DNA from 2 places in the Catellatospora sp. NPDC049133 genome. Region 2 is predicted to be linked to the other one. Evidence: riboswitches for the same ligand, from Rfam matches in the RefSeq annotation. Region 2 holds a riboswitch; the other holds the start of a gene.
What was found. Region 2 has a riboswitch for glycine ahead of gcvT (glycine cleavage system aminomethyltransferase GcvT). Riboswitches for the same ligand answer to the same signal wherever they lie in the genome.

Region 1: linked by a shared signal. The riboswitch ahead of gcvP (aminomethyl-transferring glycine dehydrogenase) and the one ahead of gcvT (glycine cleavage system aminomethyltransferase GcvT) in region 2 are both predicted to bind glycine.

What each region holds. Positions count from the first base shown of each region.
Region 1 is NZ_JBEZDT010000032.1:56,364-60,770, forward strand. It holds gene AB0B35_RS30880 (cysteine desulfurase-like protein) at 7-1,221, shown strand; gene AB0B35_RS30885 (zinc-binding dehydrogenase) at 1,306-2,283, shown strand; glycine riboswitch at 2,521-2,609, shown strand; gene gcvP (aminomethyl-transferring glycine dehydrogenase) at 2,709-4,407, shown strand, end outside.
Region 2 is NZ_JBEZDT010000009.1:17,247-21,653, reverse strand. It holds gene AB0B35_RS12110 (antibiotic biosynthesis monooxygenase) at 1-68, opposite strand, end outside; gene AB0B35_RS12105 (DUF4259 domain-containing protein) at 235-717, shown strand; gene AB0B35_RS12100 (spermidine synthase) at 846-1,562, shown strand; glycine riboswitch at 1,637-1,728, shown strand; gene gcvT (glycine cleavage system aminomethyltransferase GcvT) at 1,875-3,056, shown strand; gene gcvH (glycine cleavage system protein GcvH) at 3,053-3,436, shown strand; gene glyA (serine hydroxymethyltransferase) at 3,433-4,407, shown strand, end outside.

The DNA.
Region 1 (4,407 bases), on a different contig from region 2:
GCGGGCATGGCGTTCGACATCGCGCGGGCTCGCGCTGCATACCCGGCCCTGGGTGAGGGTTTCCGGCACTTCGACGCGGCCGCGGGCTCGCTGGTCGCGGAGCCGGTCGCGCAGGCGGTCGACGCCGTGTACCGGGGTGCGGTGGCCAACCGCAGCGACGCGTTCGCGCCCGGCCGGCGCGCGATCGGGATCGTCGCGGACGCCCGCCGCGCGGTCGCCGACCTGCTCGGCGCGGACCCGGCCGGGGTGGTCTTCGGTAACAGCGCGACGTCGCTGGTGTACCTGGTCGCCCGCACACTCGGCCAGTCGTGGGGTCCGGGCGACGAGGTGGTCGTCTCGCGGCTCGATCACGACTCGAACGTGCGCCCGTGGGTGCAGGTCGCCGACGAGCAGGGCGCGACCGTGCGCTGGGCCGAGTTCGACCCGGCCACCGGTGAGCTGCCGACCTGGCAGTACAAGGACCTGGTCAGCGACCGCACCCGGCTCGTCGCGGTGACCGCGGGCAGCAACGCGATCGGCACCCGGCCGGACGTGCCCGCCATCGCCGCGATCGCGCACGCCGCCGGGGCGCTGGTCTTCGTGGACGGCGTGCACGCGACGCCGCACCAGCCGACCGACGTCGCGGCGCTCGGCGCGGACTTCTACGTGACCAGCGCGTACAAGTGGTCCGGCCCGCATCTGGCCGCCTGCGTGGCGGACCCCGCGCTGTGGGCGGGGATGTTCCCGGCGAAGCTGCGCCCGTCCAGTGACGCGGTGCCGGAGCGCTTCGAGTTCGGCACGCCGAGCTTCGCGTCCCTGGCCGGCGTCACCGCCGCCGTCGATCACCTGGCGGGTCTCGACCCGGCCGCGACCGGGTCCCGGCGCGAGCGCCTGCTGACCTCCCTGGCCGCGGTACGCGACTACGAGGCGGAGCTGTTCGCCCGGCTCGTGGACGGGCTCGCCGCGATCGACGGGGTGTCGCTGTGCCCGGCCCCGGCCGACCGGTGCCCGACGGTGTCGTTCCGGGTCGGGTCGACGCACCCGGCCGAGACGTCCAAGGCGCTCGGCGACGCGGGCATCTGCGCGTTCGCCGGGGACTACTACGCGTGGGAGTACTTCCACACGATGGGCCTGCGGGACTCCGGCGGCGCGGTGCGGGCCGGCATCTACCACTACACGACCGCCGAGGACGTCGACGTGCTGCTGGACGCGGTCCGCGCGCTGGCCAAGCAGGCGGCCTGAGGCAGCGCGTCGGCGTCGCGGCTTGACCTCAAGTGCACTTGAACTCCTAGCGTCGTCGCAACCGACGCACACCCAGGAGCGCCCATGCACGCCATCCGGCAGTACGAGTTCGGCCCCGCCGAGAACCTCCGCTTCGAGGAGGTCCCCGACCCGGTGCCGGGCGAGGGGCAGGTGCTGATCGAGGTCGAGGCCGCCGGGGTGCACCTCGTCGACACCACGATCCGCTCCGGCAGCCCGGGGCCGTTCCCGCCGCCCACGCTGCCGATGACGCCGGGCCGGGAGGTCGCCGGGCGAGTGGGCGGCACCGGGCCGGGCGTCGACCCGGCGTGGCAGGGCCGGCGCGTGGTCGCACACCTGGGCATGACCAGCGGGGGGTACGCCTCCCGTGCGGTCGCCGCCGTCGCCTCCCTGCACGAGATCCCCGAGCAACTCAGCGCCCCGGCCGCGGTGGCGATGATCGGCACCGGCCGGACCGCGGTCGGTGTGCTGCGCCTGGCGCGCCTTACCGATGCCGACGCGGTGCTGGTCACCGGCGCGGCAGGCGGTCTGGGCACGCTGCTCGTGCAGGCGGCGCAGCGGGCCGGAGCGCTGGTCGTCGGCGCGGCGGGCGGCCCGGACAAGGTGGCCCGGGTCCAGCGCAACGGAGCCGACATCGCCGCCGACTACCTGGAGCCGGGCTGGGCCGGCAAGGTGCGTGCCGAACTGGGTGAGCGCGACCTGACCGTGGTCCTCGACGGCGTCGGCGGCGAGCGGGGCCGCGCGGCCCTGGAACTGCTCGCCCCGCTCGGCCGCTTCCTGATCTTCGGCGGGTCCGCCGGCGCGCCGACCCAGCTCACCACCCAGGACCTGTACGCCCGGGGCATCATCGCCTCGTCGGCGATCGGCCCGGCCATGATGAAGGTCGCGGGCAGCCTGCGCCCCCTGGAGGAGCAGGCCCTGCGCGACGCCGCCGAGGGCTGGCTCACCCCGGCGATCACCACGTTCCCGCTCGCCGAAGCCGCCCGCGCCCACACCGCCCTGGAGACCCGGGCCACTGTCGGCAAGGTCGTCCTGATCCCCTGATCCGCCCGCGCACCTGACCGCGCGAGGTCTCACCGGCCACGTGGCGCTTCGGCGCGGGCGCGTCCCACACCATGATCATTCGACTTGCCGGGCACATGTGTGAATGGGTGCGCAAGATACGCACAGGTGCCTGGCAAGTCGAGCGATCATGGGGCGGTCGGCGGCCGGCCGACCGGCGTGTGAGTGGCCTGGGTTACGGTGCCGAAACACACGTGCTGGTAGCGTGGGCGGTGCCGGCACACCCGTGTGGGAGAGTCCGCGTAAAGCGGCGCCGAAGGGGCAATTCCTCCCCGGAACCTCTCAGGCACCCGAACCGTACGGGCATGGCGACTCTGGAGCGGCGCGACCCGCCGTGGCGAGGCTCATGAGCATCGCCCGTGACAGAGGGGGAGGGCTATCCATAGTCCTCGACCCCGGAGCACACATTGAGCGCCTTCGTAGAACGCCACATCGGTCCCGGTTCAGACCAGACCGAGAGCATGCTCAACGCCATCGGCTACTCCTCGATCGAGGAGCTGATGGACGCGGCCATCCCCGAGGTGATCCGCTGGCACGGCGCGCTGGACCTCCCGGCCGCCGCGACCGAGGCCGAGACCATCGCCGAGCTGCGCGCCTTCGCCGACCGCAACACGGTCGCCACCTCCATGATCGGCCTGGGCTACTACGGCACCCACGTGCCCGGCGTGATCAAGCGCAACGTGCTGGAGAGCCCGGCCTGGTACACGGCCTACACGCCGTACCAGCCGGAGATCAGCCAGGGCCGGCTGGAGGCCCTGCTCAACTTCCAGACCGTGGTCACCGACCTCACCGGCCTGGCCACCGCCAACGCCTCCATGCTCGACGAGGGCACCGCCGCCGCCGAGGCGATGACGCTGGCCCGCCGTTCGTCGAAGAGCAAGAGCAACGTGTTCGTCGTCGACGCGGACACGCTGCCGCAGACCATCGACGTGATCGCCACCCGGGCCGAGCCGCTCGGCATCGAGGTCCGCGTGCTCGACCTGGACGCCGAGGAGCTGCCCGAGCAGTTCTTCGGCCTGCAGCTGCAGTACCCGGGCGCGTCCGGCGCGCTGCGCGACCACGCCGCCCTGATCGAGACCGCGCACGCCCGCCAGGCCCTGGTCTCGGTGGCCGCGGACCTGCTGGCGCTGACCCTGGTCCGCGCCCCGGGCAGCATCGGCGCGGACATCGCCTGCGGCAGCGCCCAGCGCTTCGGCGTGCCGATGGGCTTCGGCGGCCCGCACGCCGGCTACCTCGCGGTGCGCGCCGGTCTGGAGCGCTCGCTGCCCGGCCGCCTGGTGGGCGTCTCCAAGGACGCCGATGGCACCCGCGCGTACCGGCTCGCCCTGCAGACCCGTGAGCAGCACATCCGGCGGGAGAAGGCGACCAGCAACATCTGCACCGCGCAGGTGCTGCTCGCCGTCATGGCCAGCATGTACGCCGTCTACCACGGCCCGGACGGGCTGCGGAAGATCGCCCGGCACGCGCACGACAGCGCGAGCCGCCTGGCGGTCAGCCTGCTCACCGGCGGCGTCGAGGTCGCGCACACCGCGTTCTTCGACACCGTCACCGCGGTCGTGCCGGGCCGCGCGCAGACCGTGGTCGCCGCCGCCGAGCGCGACGGGATCAACCTGCGCCTGGTCGACGCCGACCGGGTGAGCGTGTCCTGCGACGAGACCACCACGGTCGCGCACCTGAAGGCGGTCTGCGCCGCGTTCGGCGTGACCCTGGCCGAGCCGCGCCAGGCCACCGCGATCCCGGCGGAGCTGGCCCGCGACACCGAGTTCCTCACCCACGAGGTGTTCTCCAGCCACCACAGCGAGACGGCGATGCTGCGCTACCTGCGCCGCCTGTCGGACCTCGACTACGCGCTGGACCGGGGCATGATCCCGCTGGGCTCGTGCACCATGAAGCTCAACGCCACCACCGAGATGGAAGCGGTCACCTGGCCCGAGTTCGGCCAGCTGCACCCGTTCGCGCCGCAGCACCAGACCGCCGGCTACCGCGACATGATCGCGCAGCTGGAGGGCTGGCTGGCCGAGGTCACCGGGTACGACGCGGTCAGCGTGCAGCCGAACGCCGGTTCGCAGGGCGAGCTGGCCGGCCTGCTGGCGATCCGGGCGTACC
Region 2 (4,407 bases):
AACCGTACCGCCGACTCCTCGTCACGGATGTCGAACCGCACTACCAATGCGAGCAATGCGACCTCCAAAGTCCATCATCTGAACGTGCCGCACTGATTGTGCGGGCAGCCACGGTGGGAATTCCCGACGCTCGGCACCGATCTCCACGGCAAGCATCTGCCGTCCGCGCAGTGACATGATCGCCGAGACCTCCGGGGTTTCCGGTAGGGCCAAGAGCATGGGAGATTCTTGCTCATGGGAGCCTGGAGCGCCGCACCGTTCGGGAACGATCGGGCCCTGGACCTGTTGGAGGAGCTCGCCGAACTCGACGACCTCGGGAAGTCCGACCTGCTCGGAGACGTGTTCAGAGAAGGGCTGGCTTCGGTTGCCGACAATCCGCCCTTGGCCCACGAAGTTGTCGCTGCCGCGGCGCTCATAGCCTTGGCGCTACCCGGCGGACTCGTATCGATCAGCCGACACCCGGCGGGTGACGACGACGGTTTCGGAGATTTCGACCCCGCCGACGAGGGCAACGCCGAGGAGGAATGGACCCCGGCGCTGCTGCGGTCGCCTGAAGCCGGGTTGATCGGGCAAGCGATCGCCGCGGTCCTCCATGTGACCGGGGCGGACAGCGAGTGGCGCAGCGTCTGGATGCTGGAAGCCGACCGAGACGAGGCAATCGAGAGGGTGGCGCTCGTCGTCGCCGTGCTCGAACGTGCGGCGGGTGGGCAACCCTGACGTCAGGTGCAGATCTTGGAGAGCAACGGGATCGGCGGCTGGCGCGTCGCTCCCGGCAGCCGTCGACCCGTCGGTTAACCTGACGGTCCGGCCCGACCCGAGTGCGGCGCCGCCGGAACGGAGGCGGCATGGGAGCACGGCTGGAGGAACTCGGCTGGCGGCAGACGCCGATGGGCGTGATCAGCCTGCGCCGCCGCTGGGACCCGATGTTCAAGACCGACGTCTACGAGGTCAAACTCGACGACGACTTCCTCATGTCCAGCCTGTTCACCGTCGCCGAGGAGGCCGTCGCCGAACTGGCGCTCGCCGAACTCGACGGCACCGGCTTCGACGTGGCCGTCGGCGGCCTCGGCCTCGGCTACACCGCCCTGACCGTGCTCGCCGACGACCGGGTGAACTCGCTGCTGGTCATCGACGCGCTGTCCGACGTCATCGCCTGGCACGAGCAGGGCCTCATCCCCGCCGGCACGACCCTTTCCAGCGACCCGCGCTGCCGCCTGTCCGAAGGCGACTTCTTCGCCCGCTGCGCGTCCCCGGACGGCCTCGACCCGCACCGCCCCGGCCGCCGCTTCCACGCGATCGTCGTCGACATCGACCACTCGCCCAGTCACCTGCTCCACCCGAGCCACGCGAGCTTCTACGAGCCCGCAGGCCTGCGCCGGCTGGCCGAGCACCTGCACCCTGGCGGCGTGTTCACGCTCTGGTCCAACGACCCGCCCGACGACCAGTTCACCGCCCGCCTCGCCGGGGTGTTCCAAGACGTACGCGCCGACGTCGTCAGCTTCCCCAACCCGCTGCAAGACCGCGAGTCGACCAACACCGTCTACGTCGCCAAGCGCCGCTGACCCGCCCCGGCCGCGGTTGACGGCGTTCCAGAGCGGCGTCTACGGTACGGCGGACAACTGAATACCTCGCCGACTGAACCACGGCGGGAGAGGCCCGGCGCGACCGGGCCGCCGAAGGAGCAACTTCTCCCCGGAATCTCTCAGGCCCACGTACCGCCGTGGCGAGGCGAACTCTGGAAAGTCAGGATGAAACAGTCCTGCGCCCACGGTGCAAGCCGCGATTCGCGGTGAAGCTCTCAGGCAGTGATGACAGAGGGGGAGGCCATCCACCACCGGTGCCGCCTGTGCGGCACCCGGACCAGGGAGCCTCCCGTGAGCGCCGTCGCGTCGCCGACCGCTGCCCACCCCAGTCCCGAACGGGACCAGGCTGGGCATGATCAACCTTCCCCCAGGCAGACCGCCCTGCACGACGTGCACCGCGGGCTCGGTGCCGTGCTGACCGAGTTCGCCGGCTGGACCATGCCGCTGCGTTACGGCAGCGAGACCGCCGAGCACCACGCCGTCCGCCAGGCCGCCGCCCTGTTCGACCTGAGCCACATGGGCGAGATCGAGGTCACCGGCCCCGGCGCGGCAGCCATGCTCGACCACGCCATGGTCGGCCGCCTGTCCGCCGTCGGCGTCGGCCGCGCCCGCTACACCATGCTCTGCGCCCCCGACGGCGGCGTGCTCGACGACCTCATCGTGTACCGCCTGGAGGAGCAGCGCTACCTGGTCGTCGCCAACGCCGCCAACACCTCCGTCGTATCGGCCGCGCTGGGCGAACGCGCCACCGGGTTCCAGGCGCTGGTCCGCGATGTGTCCGCCGACTGGGCGCTGCTCGCCGTGCAGGGACCGCGCTCGGCCGACATCCTTCGCGCCGTGACCACCACCGCCGACGTGGACGCGCTGCGCTACTACGCCATCGACCCGGCGGTGCTCGCCGGAACGCCGGTGCTGCTGGCCCGAACCGGCTACACCGGCGAGGACGGCTTCGAGGTCTACTGCGCGCCCGGCGACGCGGCCGCCGTCTGGGCCGCGCTCACCGCGGCCGGAGCCGGGCACGGCCTGGTCCCGGCGGGGCTGGCCTGCCGGGACACGCTGCGGCTGGAGGCGGGCATGCCGCTGTACGGCCACGAACTGACCGCCGGGCGCACCCCGTTCGAAGCGGGGCTGGGCCGTGTCGTCGTGCTCGACAAGCCGTTCGTCGGCCGCGACGCGCTGGTCGCCCGTGCCGAGGCCGGCCCGGCCGAGCTGCTGGTGGGCCTGCTGCCCGCCGGGCGCCGCGCACCCCGGGCCGGCTATGACGTGCTCGACCCGGACACCGGCGTCCGGATCGGCACCGTGACCAGCGGCGCGCCGTCGCCGACGCTGGGCCGCCCGATCGGCATGGCGTACGTGCCTGCCGACCGGGCCGCCGTCGGCACGGTGCTCGCCGTCGACATCCGCGGCAGCCGCGACACCGTCACCGTCGTCGACCTGCCCTTCTACCGCCGCCCCGCTGGAGGCCACGCGTGAACACCGTCCCCGAGAACCTGCGCTACACCCGCGACCACGAGTGGCTGTCCGAGGAGGATGTGCCCGCGGTCGGTATCACCGCGTTCGCCGGTGAGGCCCTGGGCGACATCGTCTACCTGGAGCTGCCCGCCGTCGGCACGTCCGTGACGGCGGGCGAGCCGTGCGGGGAGGTCGAGTCCACGAAGTCGGTCAGCGAGCTGTACGCCCCCGCCGACGGCGAGATCGTCGAGGTGAACCCAGCGGTCGCCGACGACCCGTCGCTGGTCAACTCCGATCCGTACGGGCAGGGCTGGCTGTTCCGGCTGCGCCTGACCGGGGAGCCTGAGCTGCTCGACGCGGCCGGGTACGCCGCGCTGATCGGGGCGGAGGCCAGCCGGTGACCACCCTGGACGCCCCGCTGGCGGAGTTCGACCCCGAGGTGCACGCGGCGCTGCGCGCCGAGCTGGGCCGCCAGCGCGACACCCTGGAGATGATCGCGAGCGAGAACTTCGCGCCGCTGGCCGTGCTGCAGGCGCAGGGTTCGGTGCTGACCAACAAGTACGCCGAGGGTTATCCGGGGCGGCGCTACTACGGCGGCTGCGAGCACGTCGACGTGGTGGAGCAGCTGGCGATCGACCGCGTTAAGGCGCTGTTCGGGGCGGGCTACGCCAACGTGCAGCCGCACTCGGGCGCGCAGGCCAACGCGGCGGCGATGATGGCGCTGATCCAGCCCGGCGACACGATCCTCGGCCTGGACCTGGCGCACGGCGGGCACCTCACCCACGGCATGCGGATCAACTTCTCGGGCCGGCTGTACCACGCGGTGGCTTATCACGTGTCCGCCGAGGACGGCCTGGTCGACCTCGCCGAGGTGGAACGGCTGGCGCTCGAACACCGGCCCGCGCTGATCATCGCGGGCTGGTCGGCGTACCCCCGGCAGCTGGACTTCGCCGCCTTCCGCAAGATCGCCGACCTGGTGGGCGCGCGGCTGATGGTGGACATGGCGCACTTCGCCGGGCTGGTCGCGGCGGGCCTGCACCCGAACCCGGTGCCCTTTGCCGACGTCGTCACCACCACGACCCACAAGACGCTGGGCGGGCCGCGAGGGGGAGTGGTGCTCACCGACCAGGAGGACGTCGCCAAGAAGGTGAACAGCGCGGTGTTCCCGGGCCAGCAGGGTGGCCCGCTGGAGCACGTCATCGCGGCTAAGGCGGTCGGTTTCAAGATGGCGGCGAGCGCGGAGTTCGCGCAGCGGCAGCGACGGACCCTCGACGGCGCGCGCGTGCTGGCCCAGCGGCTGTCCGCGCCGGACGTGGCGGCGGCCGGGGTGTCAGTGCTGACCGGTGGCACGGACGTGCACCTGGTGCTGGTG